One region of the Bradyrhizobium cedriense genome, then DNA from elsewhere that is predicted to be linked to it. Evidence: predicted binding sites of a transcription regulator. Region 1 holds the regulator's gene; the other holds the start of a gene.
The links. Region 1 encodes PhoB, which activates phosphate uptake and scavenging genes when phosphate is short. Its sites were predicted from a motif close to TGTCATNNANCTGTCAT; they were not measured.
Positions count from the first base shown of each region.

Region 2: a site for PhoB is predicted at 5,560-5,576, ahead of phnC (phosphonate ABC transporter ATP-binding protein). Genes of this name have one in related genera too.

Region 1 is NZ_JBTSWB010000004.1:576,043-583,768, forward strand. It holds gene pstS (phosphate ABC transporter substrate-binding protein PstS) at 1-915, shown strand, start outside; gene pstC (phosphate ABC transporter permease subunit PstC) at 1,083-2,072, shown strand; gene pstA (phosphate ABC transporter permease PstA) at 2,077-2,922, shown strand; gene pstB (phosphate ABC transporter ATP-binding protein PstB) at 2,919-3,740, shown strand; gene phoU (phosphate signaling complex protein PhoU) at 3,752-4,468, shown strand; gene phoB (phosphate regulon transcriptional regulator PhoB) at 4,501-5,208, shown strand; gene ACYCVF_RS19345 (GcrA family cell cycle regulator) at 5,429-5,941, opposite strand; gene ACYCVF_RS19350 (acetylornithine transaminase) at 6,396-7,604, shown strand; gene argF (ornithine carbamoyltransferase) at 7,604-7,726, shown strand, end outside.
Region 2 is NZ_JBTSWB010000004.1:767,917-775,642, reverse strand. It holds gene phnH (phosphonate C-P lyase system protein PhnH) at 1-363, opposite strand, end outside; gene phnG (phosphonate C-P lyase system protein PhnG) at 368-832, opposite strand; gene phnF (phosphonate metabolism transcriptional regulator PhnF) at 938-1,669, shown strand; gene phnE (phosphonate ABC transporter, permease protein PhnE) at 1,816-2,631, opposite strand; gene phnE (phosphonate ABC transporter, permease protein PhnE) at 2,661-3,545, opposite strand; gene phnD (phosphonate ABC transporter substrate-binding protein) at 3,638-4,573, opposite strand; gene phnC (phosphonate ABC transporter ATP-binding protein) at 4,640-5,449, opposite strand; gene ACYCVF_RS20220 (transferase hexapeptide repeat family protein) at 5,623-6,294, shown strand; gene ACYCVF_RS20215 (alpha-D-ribose 1-methylphosphonate 5-triphosphate diphosphatase) at 6,291-7,484, shown strand; gene ACYCVF_RS20210 (DUF1045 domain-containing protein) at 7,503-7,726, shown strand, end outside.

The DNA of each region.
Region 1 (7,726 bases):
TTCCCGATCTATTCGAAGTGGGCTGACGCCTACAAAAAGGAGACCGGCAACGGTCTGAACTACCAGTCGATCGGCTCCGGTGGCGGCATCAAGCAGATCCAGGCTAAGACCGTGACCTTCGGCGCCACCGACGCGCCCCTGAAAGCCGAGCAGCTCGAGAAGGACGGCCTCGCCCAGTGGCCGATGGTGATGGGCGCCATTGTTCCCGTCGTCAACCTCGAGGGCGTGAAGCCCGGCGAGCTGGTGTTCGATGGCGAGACCCTGGCCGCCATCTATCTCGGCAAGATCACCAAGTGGGACGATGCCGCGATCAAGAAGCTCAATCCGAACGTGAAGCTGCCGTCGGAAGCCATCACCGTTGTCCGCCGCTCGGACGGCTCGGGCACCACCTTCAACTTCACCAACTACCTCTCCAAGGCCAGCGCGGACTGGAAGAGCAAGGTCGGCGAGGGCACCGCGGTCGAGTGGCCGGTCGGCGTCGGCGCCAAGGGCAACGAAGGCGTGTCGGGCAACATCGGCCAGACCAAGAACTCGATCGGCTATGTCGAGTACGCCTATGCCAAGCAGAACAAGCTGACCTACACCGGCCTCGTCAACAAGGCGGGCAAGACGGTGCAGCCGACCGTCGAAGCCTTCCAGGCCGCCGCCTCCAACGCCGATTGGGCCAAGGCTCCCGGCTACTACGTCATCCTGACCGACCAGCCCGGCGACAAGTCCTGGCCGATCACCGCGGCGACCTTCATCCTCATGCATAAGTCTGCCACCGACAAGGCGGCCTCGCAGGAAGCCATCAAGTTCTTCCGCTGGGCCTTCAAGAGCGGCGGCAAGATGGCAGAGGAGCTCGATTACATCCCGATGCCCGACAGCGTCGTCCAGCAGATCGAGAAGACCTGGGCTGCCGAGATCAAGAGCTAAGGCGCTCTTCTGTTCCGGAAGGCGGTGCGGCGCGAAGGCCGCGCCGTCGCTCGGATCCCGCGAACGACCGTCCTCCGGACCAATCTCGCGATCCGCGAGCGTCCGGAGCACGAGACCAGCGACCTAGAAAACGTTATCATTCAGTACAGGGGATCGGCGTGGCAGAAATGGCTGTCGAGAGCAATGTGATTGATGCCGCCGGACCATATGACCGCGCCAAAGCGTTGAGCGCGTTCAAGCTGGGTGACGTCACCTTCTACTGGATAACGCGGCTCTCCGCGATCTCGGTGCTGCTCATCCTCGGCGGCATCATCATTTCGCTGATCGTCGGCGCCTTCCCGGCGATCAAGGAATACGGCCTTTCGTTCCTGTGGACGCAGCGCTGGGCGCCGTCGGCCGATCCGCCGGTGCTCGGCGCGCTCGGGCCGATGTACGGCACGCTCGTCACCTCCTTCATCGCGATGCTGATCGCCATTCCGGTCGGCTTGGGCATCGCGATCTTCCTCACCGAGCTCTGCCCGCAATGGCTGCGCCGCCCGATCGGCATGGCGATCGAGCTGCTCGCCGGCATTCCTTCGATCATCTACGGCATGTGGGGCTTCTTCGTGCTGGGCCCCTTCCTGGCCAACAGCTTCCAGCCCTTCATGATCAAGGTCTTCGACGGCGTTCCCGTGCTGGGGGCGATCTTCGCGGGTCCCCCGTCCTATCTCAGCCTTTTCAATGCCGCGCTGATCCTCGCCATCATGGTGCTGCCCTTCATCACCTCGATCTCGGTGGACGTGTTCAAGACGGTGCCGCCCGTGCTCAAGGAAGCCGCCTATGGCGTCGGCTGCACAACATGGGAAGTCGTCCGCAGCGTGGTGATCCCGTACACCCGTGTCGGCATCATCGGCGGCGTCATGCTGGCGCTGGGCCGCGCGCTCGGCGAGACCATGGCGGTGACCTTCATCATAGGCAACTCGTTCCGCATCTCCTCGTCGATCTTCGCGCCAGGCACCACGATCTCCGCGGCCATCGCCTCCGAATTCGCCGAGAGCGACGGCTTGCACCAGTCCGGCCTGATCCTGCTCGGTCTACTGTTGTTCGTGCTGACGTTCTTCGTGCTCGCAGCCGCGCGGCTGATGCTGATGCGCCTGGAAACCAAGGCCGGGAAGTGAAGCCATGAACCCGATTTATTCGCGCCGCCGCCGCTGGGACATCGTCATCCGCGGCCTCTGCATGGCAGCCGCCGCCTTCGGCGTCACCTGGCTCGCCCTGATCCTCGCCACGCTGCTTTACAACGGCCTCGCCGGTCTGAACCTGCAGATCTTCACCGAGAACACGCCGCCGCCCGGATCGAGCGAGGGCGGCCTGCTCAACGCCATCGTCGGCTCCCTCATCATGACCGTGATCGGCGTCGGCATCGGCGCGCCGCTCGGCCTGTTCGCCGGCACCTATCTCGCCGAATATGGCCGCAACGACAGGCTGACCTCGGTGATCCGCTTCATCAACGACATCCTGCTCTCGGCGCCGTCGATCATCATCGGCCTGTTCATCTACGGCGCGGTCGTGGTGCCGATGCGGAGCTTCTCGGCGATCGCAGGCGCGCTGGCGCTGGCCGTGATCGTGATCCCGGTCGTGGTGCGCACCACCGAGGACATGCTTCTGCTGGTGCCGAATCCGCTGCGCGAAGCCGCCAGCGCACTGGGCTTGCCGCGCTCGCTGGTGATCAAGCGGATCGCCTATCGCGCCGCGCGCTCCGGCCTCATCACCGGCGTGCTGCTCGCCACCGCCCGCGTCGCCGGCGAGACCGCGCCGCTGCTGTTCACCGCGCTGTCCAACCAGTTCTTCAGCCTCAGCCTGAACAAGACGATGGCCAACCTGCCGGTCACCATCAACAACTTCGTGCAGAGCCCCTACGCCTACTGGAAGCAGCTCGCCTGGAGCGGTGCGTTGCTGATCACCCTGACCGTGCTTGCCCTGAACATTGGCGCCCGCATCCTCGGGGCCGAGAGGACTGCAAAATGAGTGAAATGTCTGTTTCCGTAAGTGCGCCGGTCGTTCATCCGGGCTCGCAGCCGCTGCCCGAGGCGCCCGCCAAGGTCACTGCGCGCAACCTGAACTTCTATTATGGTGAACACCACGCGCTGAAGAACATCAACCTGGCGCTCGGCACCAATCGCGTTACGGCGTTCATCGGTCCGTCGGGCTGCGGCAAGTCGACCCTGCTGCGCATCTTCAACCGGATGTACGATCTGTATCCGGGGCAGCGCGCCACCGGTCAGCTCATGCTCGACCAGACCAACATCCTCGATCCCAAGCTCGATCTCAATCTGCTGCGTGCGCGGGTCGGCATGGTGTTCCAGAAGCCGACGCCGTTCCCGATGACGATCTATGAGAACATCGCCTTCGGAATCCGCCTCTACGAGAAGATCTCGAAGTCCGAGATGGATGACCGGGTCGAGAAGGCGCTGCGCGGCGGCGCGCTGTGGAACGAGGTCAAGGACAAGCTCAATGCCTCCGGCCTGTCGCTCTCCGGCGGCCAGCAGCAGCGCCTCTGCATCGCCCGCACCGTCGCCGTGCGGCCCGAGGTGATCCTGTTCGACGAGCCCTGCTCGGCGCTCGACCCGATCTCGACCGCCAAGGTCGAGGAGCTGATCCAGGAATTGTCCGAGAACTACACCATCGCGATCGTCACCCACAACATGCAGCAGGCGGCGCGCGTCTCCGACAAGACCGCCTTCATGTATCTCGGCGAGTTGATCGAGTTCGACGACACCAGCAAGATCTTCACGTCGCCGAGCGACCGGCGCACGCAGGATTACATCACCGGCCGGTTCGGTTGAGGAGACGGAATATGGGTTCTGAACATACCGCGAAAGCCTTCGACACCGATCTCCAGGAGCTCACCCGTCTGGTCGCCGAGATGGGCGGCATCGCCGAGCGCATGATCGTCGATTCCGTGGACGCGCTGATCCGCCGCGACGTCGCGCTCGGGCAGCGCGTCGTCACCATCGACGTCGAGCTCGACGGGCTGCAGAAGCGCATCGAGGAGCGCGCCGTGCTCACCATCGCCCGCCGCCAGCCGATGGCGGTCGATTTGCGCGAGATCGTCGGCGCCATGCGCGTCGCGACCGATCTCGAGCGGATCGGCGACCTCGCCAAGAACATGGGCAAGCGCGTCGCGGCGCTCGAGACGGACTTCCATCCGCTCAAACTGTTCCGCGGCCTGGAACATATGACTGACCTCGTGCAACAGCAGGTCAAGTCCGTGCTGGACGCCTATGCCGCGCACGATCTGCCGGCGGCGATGGCGGTGTGGAAGGGCGACGAGGAAGTCGACGCCATCTGCACCTCGTTGTTCCGCGAGCTCCTCACCTACATGATGGAGGATCCGCGCAACATCTCGTTCTGCATCCACCTGATGTTCTGTGCCAAGAACATCGAGCGGATCGGCGACCACGCCACCAACATCGCCGAGACCGTGTTCTACATGATCGAGGGGCAGACGATCACCGACAAGCGGCCGAAGGGCGACATGACGAACTTCGCCACGACGGTGCCGAATACCTAAACGGTGCCGAATACCTAAGGAGCGACGACAACATGGGCGCACGCATTATGGTGGTTGAGGACGAGGAAGCTCTCACCGAGCTTCTTCGCTACAACCTCGAAGGCGACGGCTATGACGTCGAGACGGTGATGCGCGGCGATGACGCCGACACCCGCCTCAAGGAGCACATTCCCGATCTGATCGTGCTCGACTGGATGCTGCCTGGCCTGTCGGGCATCGAACTGTGCCGACGGCTTCGGACCCGCCCCGAAACCAAGCAGCTCCCGATCATCATGCTGACCGCGCGTGGCGAGGAGAGTGAGCGGGTGCGGGGTCTTGCCACCGGCGCCGACGACTACATCGTCAAGCCGTTCTCGGTGCCGGAGCTGCTCGCGCGCGTGAAGGGCCTGCTCAGGCGCGCCAGCCCCGAGCGGCTCGCTACCGTGCTCGCCTATGGCGACATCGAGCTCGATCGCGACAAGCGCCGCGTGGCGCGCTCGGGCCGGCCAATCGATCTCGGCCCGACCGAATATCGTCTGCTGGAGTTCTTCCTGGAGCATCCCGGGCGCGTGTTCTCGCGCGAGCAGCTGCTCGACAGCGTCTGGGGTCGCGACATCTACATCGACGAGCGTACCGTCGACGTCCATATCGGCCGCCTGCGCAAGCTGCTCAATCTCGGCCGCGAGCAGGATCCGATCCGCACGGTCCGCGGCGCCGGCTATGCGCTGGACGACCGGTTTGCGAAGGCGGAGCAGACTTAGGGTTTGCTCAGGCAGACGTGATTGAGCGGGCTGCCACGGCATCCTCCGATGTCGTCCCTGCGAACGCAGGGACCCATAACCACAGGACGTGGTTTGGCGAAGACTCGGAGTGACGATCCCGCGATAATTGTACCCCGGGACTACGGGTCCCTGCGTTCGCAGGGACGACATCCAATGTGTTGAGACGTCTTTGCGCTACGACTGGCCGCGCGCGCCGGGCTCAGCGCGGACCCGGCTTCGCCGGCGCACGGCGGCGATCCGCCGCGGGCTGATAGGCCACGCGCGAATGCTGAGCGCAGTAGGGCAGGCCGGAGAGCGCCTTGCCGCCGCAGAAGAAGAAATCCGGGCTCGAGGGGTCGCCGACCGGCCAGTGGCAGGTCGCCTCGTTCAATTCCAGCAGCGACAGCCGCTGGCTCATCGGCACGACGTTGTCGTAGGTGACAGGCTCGGCCTCCACCTCGACCTCGAAGGCCTGCGCCAGTGCGGTGTTGCCGCGCGAAACGGGGCGGGTCACCCGCATCATGTGCTGCGCGGGCCGCGCCTTGCGCGGCCGGGGCGCTGCCGATGAAGGGCTTTTGGCGCGGCCGGACAGGCCGAGCCGGTGCACTTTGCCGATCACGGCGTTGCGGGTCACATTGCCGAGCTCTGCCGCGATCTGGCTGGCCGAAAGTCCGGCCTCCCAGAGCTTTTTCAGCTGCTCGACGCGATCATCGGACCAGGTCAAAACCGTCATTGCACCCTTTCCTTCGCTGCGCGGCTGCCATCCTGGGGCCTTCGCAGCGAATGCCTAAGCCTTGAAAACCCGTGCCCCCAGAATCCCTTAAGGCTCGCCGGGCGCGCTCAAAACGCCCGAACGTTACGCCGGTACATGAGGACTCTTGGGATCAGAACCGCTGCACGAGATGTCGTATCTGACAATTCAAACGCTACAATATGGCGTGACTCCCGCGCAAGAGTCCGCCGACTCGCTTCCACATGTTCCGTGGTGAAAACCCCGCAAAATCGGCACCGCAAGACTACGGAGTCAGCGTTTCGCGAGGCTTTCCGGACGGCATTGACACCCGTTTTGCCAAGCATAAGATAGTGCCACGTGCCGCCCTTAAAAGGCGGCACGTTTCGTTTTCCGGGCCGGTCAATGGTGCGTTGCGAGTGCACGCTTCACGCCGTCCGCAACATCAAGTGACGTCATGACTAACAGCGCCGCGCCGCATTTGCTCCCCGTTTTCGCCAGGGCCGACCTCGGTTTCGAACGCGGCGAAGGCTGCTGGCTGATCGCGACCAATGGGGATCGATATCTGGATTTCACCTCTGGCGTGGCGGTGAATGCGCTCGGCCATGTCCATCCCGCGCTGGTCAAGGCGTTGCAGGAGCAGGCGACGAAGCTCTGGCACATGTCGAACCTGTTCCAGAGCCCGGACGGCGAGAAGCTCGCAAGCCGCCTCTGCAACGAGAGCTTTGCCGACTTCGTATTCTTCTGCAATTCCGGTGCGGAGGCGCTGGAAGGCGTGATCAAGCTGGTGCGCCACCATCACTTCTCCAAGGGGCATCCGGAACGTTACCGCATGATCACCTTCGAGGGCGCCTTCCATGGCCGCACGCTGGCAACGCTCGCTGCCACCGGATCTGCAAAATACCTCGAGGGCTTCGGTCCGCCGATGGACGGCTTCGACCAGGTGCCCCATGGCGACCTGGAAGCTGTGAAGAAGGCGATCGGCCCGCACACCGCCGGCATCCTGATCGAGCCGATCCAGGGCGAGGGGGGCGTTCGCTCTGCGCCTCCCGCCTTCCTGAAGGCGCTGCGCGAGCTCTGCAATGAGCGCGGCCTGTTGCTCGCCTTCGATGAGGTGCAGACGGGCATGGGCCGCACCGGCGAACTCTTTGCGTACAAGCGCACCGGTGTCACACCTGACGTGATGTCGCTCGCCAAGGCGCTCGGCGGCGGCTTCCCGATCGGGGCGGTGCTGGCCACCTCGGAGGCCGCTTCCGGCATGGGGCCTGGGTCGCATGGCTCCACTTTCGGCGGCAATCCGCTCGCGATCTCGGCTGCGAACGCCGTGCTCGACGTCATGCTCAAGCCGGGCTTCTTCGATCACGTGCAAAAGATGTCGTTGCTGCTGAAGCAGAAGCTTGCCTCCGTGATCGACCGTCATCCCGACGTCGTCAGCGAGGTGCGCGGGGAGGGGCTCCTGATCGGCATCAAGGCCGTCGTGCCCTCGGGCGATCTCGTCGCGGCGTTGCGCGCCGAGAAATTGCTCACCGTCGGGGCCGGCGACAATGTCGTGCGCTTCCTGCCGCCTTTGATCGTCACCGAGGCCGAGATCGAGGACAGCGTCGCGCGGCTCGAACGTGCCTGTGCTGCGATCTCGTCCGGTCAGACCAAGCGGGCGGCAAGCTGATGAGCAAGTCGCCAAAGCATTTCCTCGATATCAACGAGCTGCCGCTGTCGGAGCTCAAACGCATGCTCGCCGCATCGTCCGCGATGAAGGCCAAGCAGAAGGCGCAGCAGCCGGTCAGGCCG
Region 2 (7,726 bases), 190 kb from region 1:
GTATTCGCTCGTCCCGAGCGCAAAACGATCCAGCGACGGAAGCGCGGCACCATCGCTGATCAATGCGAAACTCGCGACCGAGCAATCCTGTACCACCGGTGCGCCGGTATGAAACTTCAGCCACTTCACCAGGTCAGAGCTCTCCGCCATCCGCGCATCGAGCCAGAGCGGCGTGTCGTGGTCGAACAGCGTGAGCGCGATTGCGGCGGCACCGCGCATCATCGGCCCCGGCGCCCCCGCCATCGGCACGATGCGCTGAACCGAGCCTGGTCGCGCCATGGCGTCCATGACGGAGCGAAAGGTCGATTGCGCCGACAGCACCTTGTCGGCAAAACCCGGCGGCAGTTCCGCAATCGTGGTCATGATCTCAGCCCTCACCGCGCACCATGGTGTAGAAATCAACCTTCGTCGCGGCGGTCTCGGCCGCCGCCTGCTTGCGCCGAATCATAAGCTGCTCGCGCAAGGGCGCGATGACATCCCGCTCCATCGCGCCGCCGTAGTCACGAGACTGCACCAGCGCATCGCACAATGCGATCAGCCGCGCCTTGTCACCGTCACGGCCGAGCGTGTAGCCGAACCCGACCTCACCGCTCGCAAGCCGGACCGCGGCGCGCGACACCGTGGCCTCGCCGAGATTGAACGGCGCGCCGTCGCCGCCGACCCGGCCGCGCAGCATGACGAGCCCGTTTTCAGGCACGCGCAGATCCTGATGGGCCGGGAGGGCCAAGTTGCGGAGGCGAGCGGCGATCTCGCCCGCCTCCGCGTGCGCCAGCACCGCCATCGCGGCCTTGCGCTGGGCTTGCTGAATGTTGTGCTGCGTCACCTGGTCCACCGAACTTGCCGCGTCGAAGTTGTCTATGATAATAGACAACTTCATACGGACGCGCCATGACCGTTTCGTGACAATGATGTGATTTCTGGGGTAGGTTCTCGCGACATGAGCATGCAGGACACAGCCTCCTCGGGCGTCGCGCTATGGCGCCTCGTTGCCGACGGCATCGAGCGCGGCATCGCCGACGGCCGCTTTGCGGCCGGCGACAAGCTGCCGGGCGAGATGGAGATCGCCGAGACCTATCGGGTCAACCGTCACACCGTGCGGCGCGCGCTGGCTGCGCTCGCCGAGCGCGGCCTCGTGCGGGCCGAGCGCGGCAGTGGAACCTATGTCGAGGCGCAGAAGCTCGCCTATCCGCTGCGCTCGCGCACGCGTTTTTCCGAGATCGTCGGTGCGGGTGGCCGGGAGCCGCATGGACGGCTGATCGAGGCGACCGACGAGATCGCGACGCGCGAGCTCGCACGGGAACTGGGATTGAAGTCCGGCGCGCCCTTGGTGCGGATCGAGGCGATCCGCCTCGCAGACCGCACGCCGATATGCGTTTCCACCACCTGGCTGTCAGCGGAGCGGTTTCCGGGCGCCGGCACCGTATTCGCTGCAACGCGCTCGATGACGAAGTTGCTGGAGCACTACGGCATTCCTGACTATCGCCGCGGCGCAACCCGAATCACCGCCGGCATCGTCGACGCAACCGACGCCGCACGGCTGAATCTCGCGCTCGGACGCCCGATCCTGGTGGTCGACGCGACCGACCACGATCTCGACGGCAAGCCGCTGATGACCAAGCACTCGCGCTTTGCGGCGGAGCGGGTGGAGTTTCTGGTGGAGAACGGGTGAGCGAGCGACCACGCACGGCTCGTAGGATGGGCCGCGCCAGCTCCACACTCTCGTCATGCCCGGGCTTGTCCCGGGCATCCACGTCTCAAGTTCCAAAAGAACGTGGATGGCCGGGACAAGCCCGGCCATGACGCGGAGAGACTCTGCTAAGCTACCGCCCTTCGCCCGATGATCGCAAACCGCAGCTTGCCCGATATGAAATCGATCGCGGCGACCGCAACCAGGATCATCAGGATCAGGAACGACACCTTCTGCCATTCCAGCACGCGGATCTGTTCGGCGAGCTGGAGGCCGATGCCGCCTGCGCCGACGATGCCGATGATGGTGGCCGAGCGGGTGTTCGATTCGATGTAATAGAGCACCTGGCCGGCGATGACAGGCAGCACCTGTGGCATCAGGCCGAAGCGGATCTCGTGCAGCGCGCTGCCGCCTGAGGCGCGGATGCCCTCGACCTGCTTCTGGTCGGCGCCCTCAATGGCCTCCGAGAACAGTTTTCCGAAGGCGCCGAAATCCGACACGGCAATGGCGAGCACGCCTGCGAACGGGCCGAGCCCGACCACATTGATCCACACCAGTGCCCAGATCAGCGTGTCGACGCCGCGGATCGAATCCAGGAAGCGACGGACCGGGAAACGGAGGAAGTTCGACGGTACCACGTTGCGCGCCGCTAGCAGGCTCACCGGCAGCGCGAGCAGCGCCCCCAGCGTAGTGCCGAGCAGCGCGATCGACAGGGTCTCGCCGAGCGCCTTCAGATAGACCGGCAGCGAGGAACCGGGATCCGGCGGGATCATCATCAGGCTGATCCAGCCGAGCTGGCTGAGGCCGGCGAAAAAGCGCGACGGCGAAAAGTCGAGATCGACGAGGCCGTAGATCAGGATCGCGAACGCCGCGACGATCATCGCGGGCGTCGCGAGCCGCGTCGCTGCCGGCCGGTCGAACACATCCGGATAGCGCGCACGCATCTGCGCGGTATCGAACTCCTGCGGAGCCTTCACGTCCGCGCCTCCTTACCGAACAGGCGGCCACGCAGCCAACCGGTGGTGATGTCGATGATGAAGACGGTGACGATGATGGTGAGCAGGATCGCGCTGACGTCCGAATAGTAGAACTTGCGGATGGCGACGACCAGCTCCTGACCGATGCCGCCGGCGCCGACGAAGCCCATCACCGAGGCTTCGCGGACGTTGATCTCGAAACGCAGCAGCGCGTAGCTGGCATAGCCGGCAGTGACCTGCGGCACGATCGCGAAGCGCATGCAGGCGAGCCAGCTCGCACCGGTCGACCGGATGCCCTCGACCGGTTTCATGTCGGCGTTCTCGACGATCTCCGAGAACAGCTTTCCGAGCGCGCCGGTGGAGTGGATCGCAATCGCCAGCACGCCCGCCATCGGGCCGAGACCGAAGGCGATGACGAAGATCAGCGCGAAGACGATGCCCGGAACCGTCCGGGCGAATTCGAGCAGGCGGCGCACGACGAAGCGCAGCCAGGGTGCAGGCGACGTATTCTCGGCCGCGAAAAAATTCAGCGCGAACGCGAGGGTCGCGCCGATCAGCGTGCCGACGTAGGAGATCAGCAGCGTCTCACCCAGCATCCTCAGCCATTTGCGCCAGCCCCACAGCCACTCGCCGACATCGGTCCAGACCCGCTGGCCGCTGTCGAGCGTGAGGATGCGATCGAAATAGCTGATGAAGTTGCCGAAATGGGTGAACAGCGTGCGCAAATTCACTTCCGCGCCGATCGCGGCGAGAAGCAGCGCGGCGGCAAAGATGACGGCGCCCAGCAACAGGCGGAGCCGCCTGCGCGCAACTGCCTGGCGATAGGCGGCATTGAGCACGGCGAGCTGCTGCTCGGGGAGGATCGAAACCGCTGTCGTCATCTGTCGAAACAGGTCCCTCAAAGAAGAAACAGGTCCCTCAAAGAAAGAGCCGGGTCCTCAGGGACCCGGCTCGAGTGCACCGTCCCGAGAACTCAGGACGCCTTCTTCTTACGCAGCGCATCGACGAACTTGATCAGCTCGATCGTGCCATCCCAGTCCTTGGTGGTGGCGGGATGAAAACCCTTCTTCTGGCCGTCGGAGAGACGGTCGAACGCCGCCTTGTCCTTGGTTGGCGCGTCGAAGAACGCCTTCGCAATCGCCGCCTTGGCATCTTCCGGCAGCTCGGAGTTATAGGCATAGGGGCCGTTGATGATCGGTGCGGACTTGTGGATGATACGGAAGTCATCCTTCTTCATCGCCGAGCCGTCGGCGTTCTTCAGCATGCCCTTGGTCAGCATCTGCGCCAGCGTGGAATCGTCGTCGCTGGTCCACTGGTTGGCCGCGACCTCGACCGTGCCCTGCGCCAGCGCCAGCATCGCGTTCTCGTGGCTGCCAGTGAAGACGACCTTGCTGAAATAGGTGTCGGCATCGTGGATGCCCATCTTGTCGAGTTCGAAACGCGGCACGTTGTTGCCCGAGGTCGAGTTCGGATCGACGAGACCGAGGTTCTTGCCCTTGAGCTGATCGAGGCTCTTGTAGGGGCTGCTCGCCTTGACGAAGAACACCGAATAGTAGCCGGTCGAGCCGTCGGCATTGATGTCGTTGGCGAAGGGGTCGGACTTGACGCCGGTCAGGCGGGCGCGCGCAAAGGCGGCCGAGCCGTAGCTGGCGACGTGAATATTGCCGGCGCGCTGGCCTTCGATCACTGCGGCATAGTCGTTGGCGATGCGCAGCGTGACCTTCACGCCGAGTTCCTTCGAGAGATAGGTCATGAACGGCGCCCAGCGCTCGGTAACGCCGGAGGCGTTCTCGGCCGGAACGACCGCGAAGGTCAGTTCGGGATATTTTGCCTTCCAGTCGTTCGCCGAGGCGGAGACCGTGAATGCGAGCGCGGCAGCACCGGCAAGGATTAATCTGCGAGTGATCATGATACCCTCTTCATCGGTTGGGGTCGGTTGACGCAAAAACTTGCAACGAAACAGGCGCGTCGCAACTCAGGCGGCCGCGGCCGTTCCGAGTGCCGGGACACCCTCAGGCGCCGGAACAGGCGTGCCGCCCATGACGTCGGCAGCTTCGAGATCATAGAGCTCGCGGGCAACGTGATCGGTCAGCTCAGCCGGTGCGCCGTCGAACACCACGCGCCCCTGCGCCATGCCGATGAGACGGTCGCAATAGCTGCGGGCAAGATCGAGCGAATGCAGGTTGCAGAGCACGGTGATGCCGAAATGCTTGTTGATGCGCAGAAGCGCATCCATGACGATCTTGGTGTTGCGCGGGTCGAGCGAGGCGATCGGCTCGTCGGCCAGAATAATATCGGGCTGCTGCACCAGGGCGCGGGCGATCGCGACGCGCTGCTGCTGCCCACCCGAGAGCTGATCGGCGCGCTGGGCGGCGAGCGAAGCGATGTCGAACTGCTCCAGCGCGGACATCGCCAGCGCCTTGTCCTGCTCGGGCCAGGCCTGCGTGAGGGAGCGCCAGGCCGGCATCGTCGCGAGGCGTCCCATCAGGACGTTGGTGAGAACATCGAGCCGGCCGACCAGATTGAACTGCTGGAAGATCATGGCCGAACGGGCTCGCCATTGCCGCAGTTCCTTGCCGCGCAAGGCGGTGACGTCCAGTCCGTCGAACAGGATGCGGCCCTGCGACGGCATTGCGAGGCGGTTGATCGTCCGCAGCAGGGTCGACTTGCCGGCGCCGGATCGCCCGATCACACCGACGAAGCCGCCGGCGGAAACTTGAAACGAAGCGTCGTCCACCGCGGCTTTCGCGCCGAAGCGACACGTCAGACCATCCACCACCAGCATGCAGGGCTCCAGAGTAGCTGGAGGCAACCGCTAACGCCCATGCTTAACACTTGTGTGACAGCACCATTGCAGTGCGGCAATCAAGCAGGCGTCATCCACTGTCATCGTGACGTCATGCTATCGTCATCAAGTCACTCGAAGAGAAATTCCCCGCCCTCCGCCTTGGATACAACATGGCCGCCAAAGCTCTTTCGGTTCAGCCGACCATAGATCCCTCCGCCAAGCTCCACGAGACCAGGCTGGGCGCCTATACCGAGGTTGGCGCGCGCACGATCCTGCATGAAGTGGCGATGGGTGATTACTCCTACGTCGTCAACGACGCTCAGATCACCTACACCACCATCGGAAAATTCTGCTCGATCGCGGCGATGACGCGCATCAATCCCGGCAATCATCCGATGCACCGCGCGACACAGGCGCACTTCACCTACCGTTCCAGCGCCTATTTCGAAGGTGAGAGCGACGACGCCGAGTTCTTCGACTGGCGGCGCCAGCATCATATCCATATCGGCCACGACGTCTGGATCGGCCATGGCGCGATCGTCCTGCCGGGCCGCAACATCGGCACCGGCGCGGTGATCGCCGCCGGTGCCATCGTCACCAAGGACGTGCCGGCCTACACGATCGTCGCCGGCAATCCGGCACGCATCGTGCGGCGGCGGTTCTCGGAGGAGATCGCCGGACGGCTCGCCAAGCTCGCCTGGTGGGACTGGGATCACGACAAATTGCGCGAGGCGCTGCCCGATTTCCGCAAGCTCGGGATTGAAGATTTTCTTTCGACATACGAAGCACGGGCGAACTCTCTCACCAATTCTCCCGCCAGCAAACGAAACGCGGTCGCGTGACAGACATCTTCCTCGAAGGCGGCCGAACCCTGATCGGCGCCGAGTTCGTCGAAACCTCGCTTCTCGTATCGGGAACGGACATCGCGCAGATCGATGCTTCGCGCGGCCGTGCACGGCTGGCGATCGACGCCCGCGACCTGCTGGTGCTGCCCGGCATGGTCGATCTGCATGGCGACGCCTTCGAGCGGCAGATGATGCCGCGCGCCGGCGTCGATTTCCCGATCGACGTCGCGCTCGCCGACAGCGACCGCCAGGCGATCGGCAACGGCATCACCACCGTCTTTCACGCCACGACCTGCTCCTGGGAGCCGGGCCTGCGCAGCGCCGGCAATGCGCGCGCCCTGATGGAGGCGATCGAGCGGCAGCGTCCGCAATTCGCGGCCGACACCCGCTTCCATCTGCGCCATGAGACCTACAATCTCGACGCCGAGGCCGAGATCACCCAGTGGCTCGCCGCGGGCCGCGTCGACCTGTTCGCCTTCAACGACCACATGGACGGCACCGTCGCCGACATGGCCAGGCCGCGCAAGCGCAACCGCATGGTGGAGCGTACCGGCCTTTCAAGCGAAGAATTCGACCGGCTGGTCGAGCGCATCGTTTCGCGCGCCGATGAGGTGCCTGCTTCGGTGTCGCGCCTCGCCGCGTCAGCCCGCGCGGCCGAGGTGCGAATGCTGTCGCACGATGACGCAACACCGGCCATGCGCCGGGAGTTTCGCGATCTCGGCGCTGACATCGCGGAGTTTCCGATCAACGAGGAAACGGCGCGCGCGGCAGCGAACCACGGCGATGCCATCGTTTACGGCGCGCCGAACGTCGTGCGCGGCGGCAGTCACACCGGCTGGACCAAGGCATCCGACATGATCGCCAAGGGGCTCTGCTCGGTGCTGGCCTCGGACTATTATTATCCCGCACAGCTGCTCGCCGCGTTCCGCCTCGCCAACGACGGCGTGGTGCCGCTGGCAGCGGCCTGGGATCTGGTTTCTGACGGCCCCGCCCGCGCAACTGGACTTACCGATCGCGGTGTGCTCGCGGAGGGACGCCGCGCCGACATTCTCCTCGTCGACGACGGCGTGAAGCTGCGGCCGCGGCTGATCGCGGTGATCTCGGGCGGCAAGCTCGTCCATCTCACCGACGCGACAAGGCTGCTCACTGCTGTGGCGGCACCGCGCGAGGCTGTCGTCGCGGCGTAAATTGGCTATGCTGAGGTGATGACAGGCTTTCCCCGCTACGCGATCTATTTCGCCGACGGCGCCGACGGCGCCCTCTCCCGCTTCGGCGCCGAGCTGCTCGGCTATGACGCCCGCACGGGCGACGAAGTGCCGTTCCCGCGCGAAGCGCTGCAGATTGCTCCGGACTGGCGCGACATCAGCACCGATCCGCGCAAATACGGCTTTCATGCCACGCTGAAGGCGCCGATGACGCTGGTATCAGG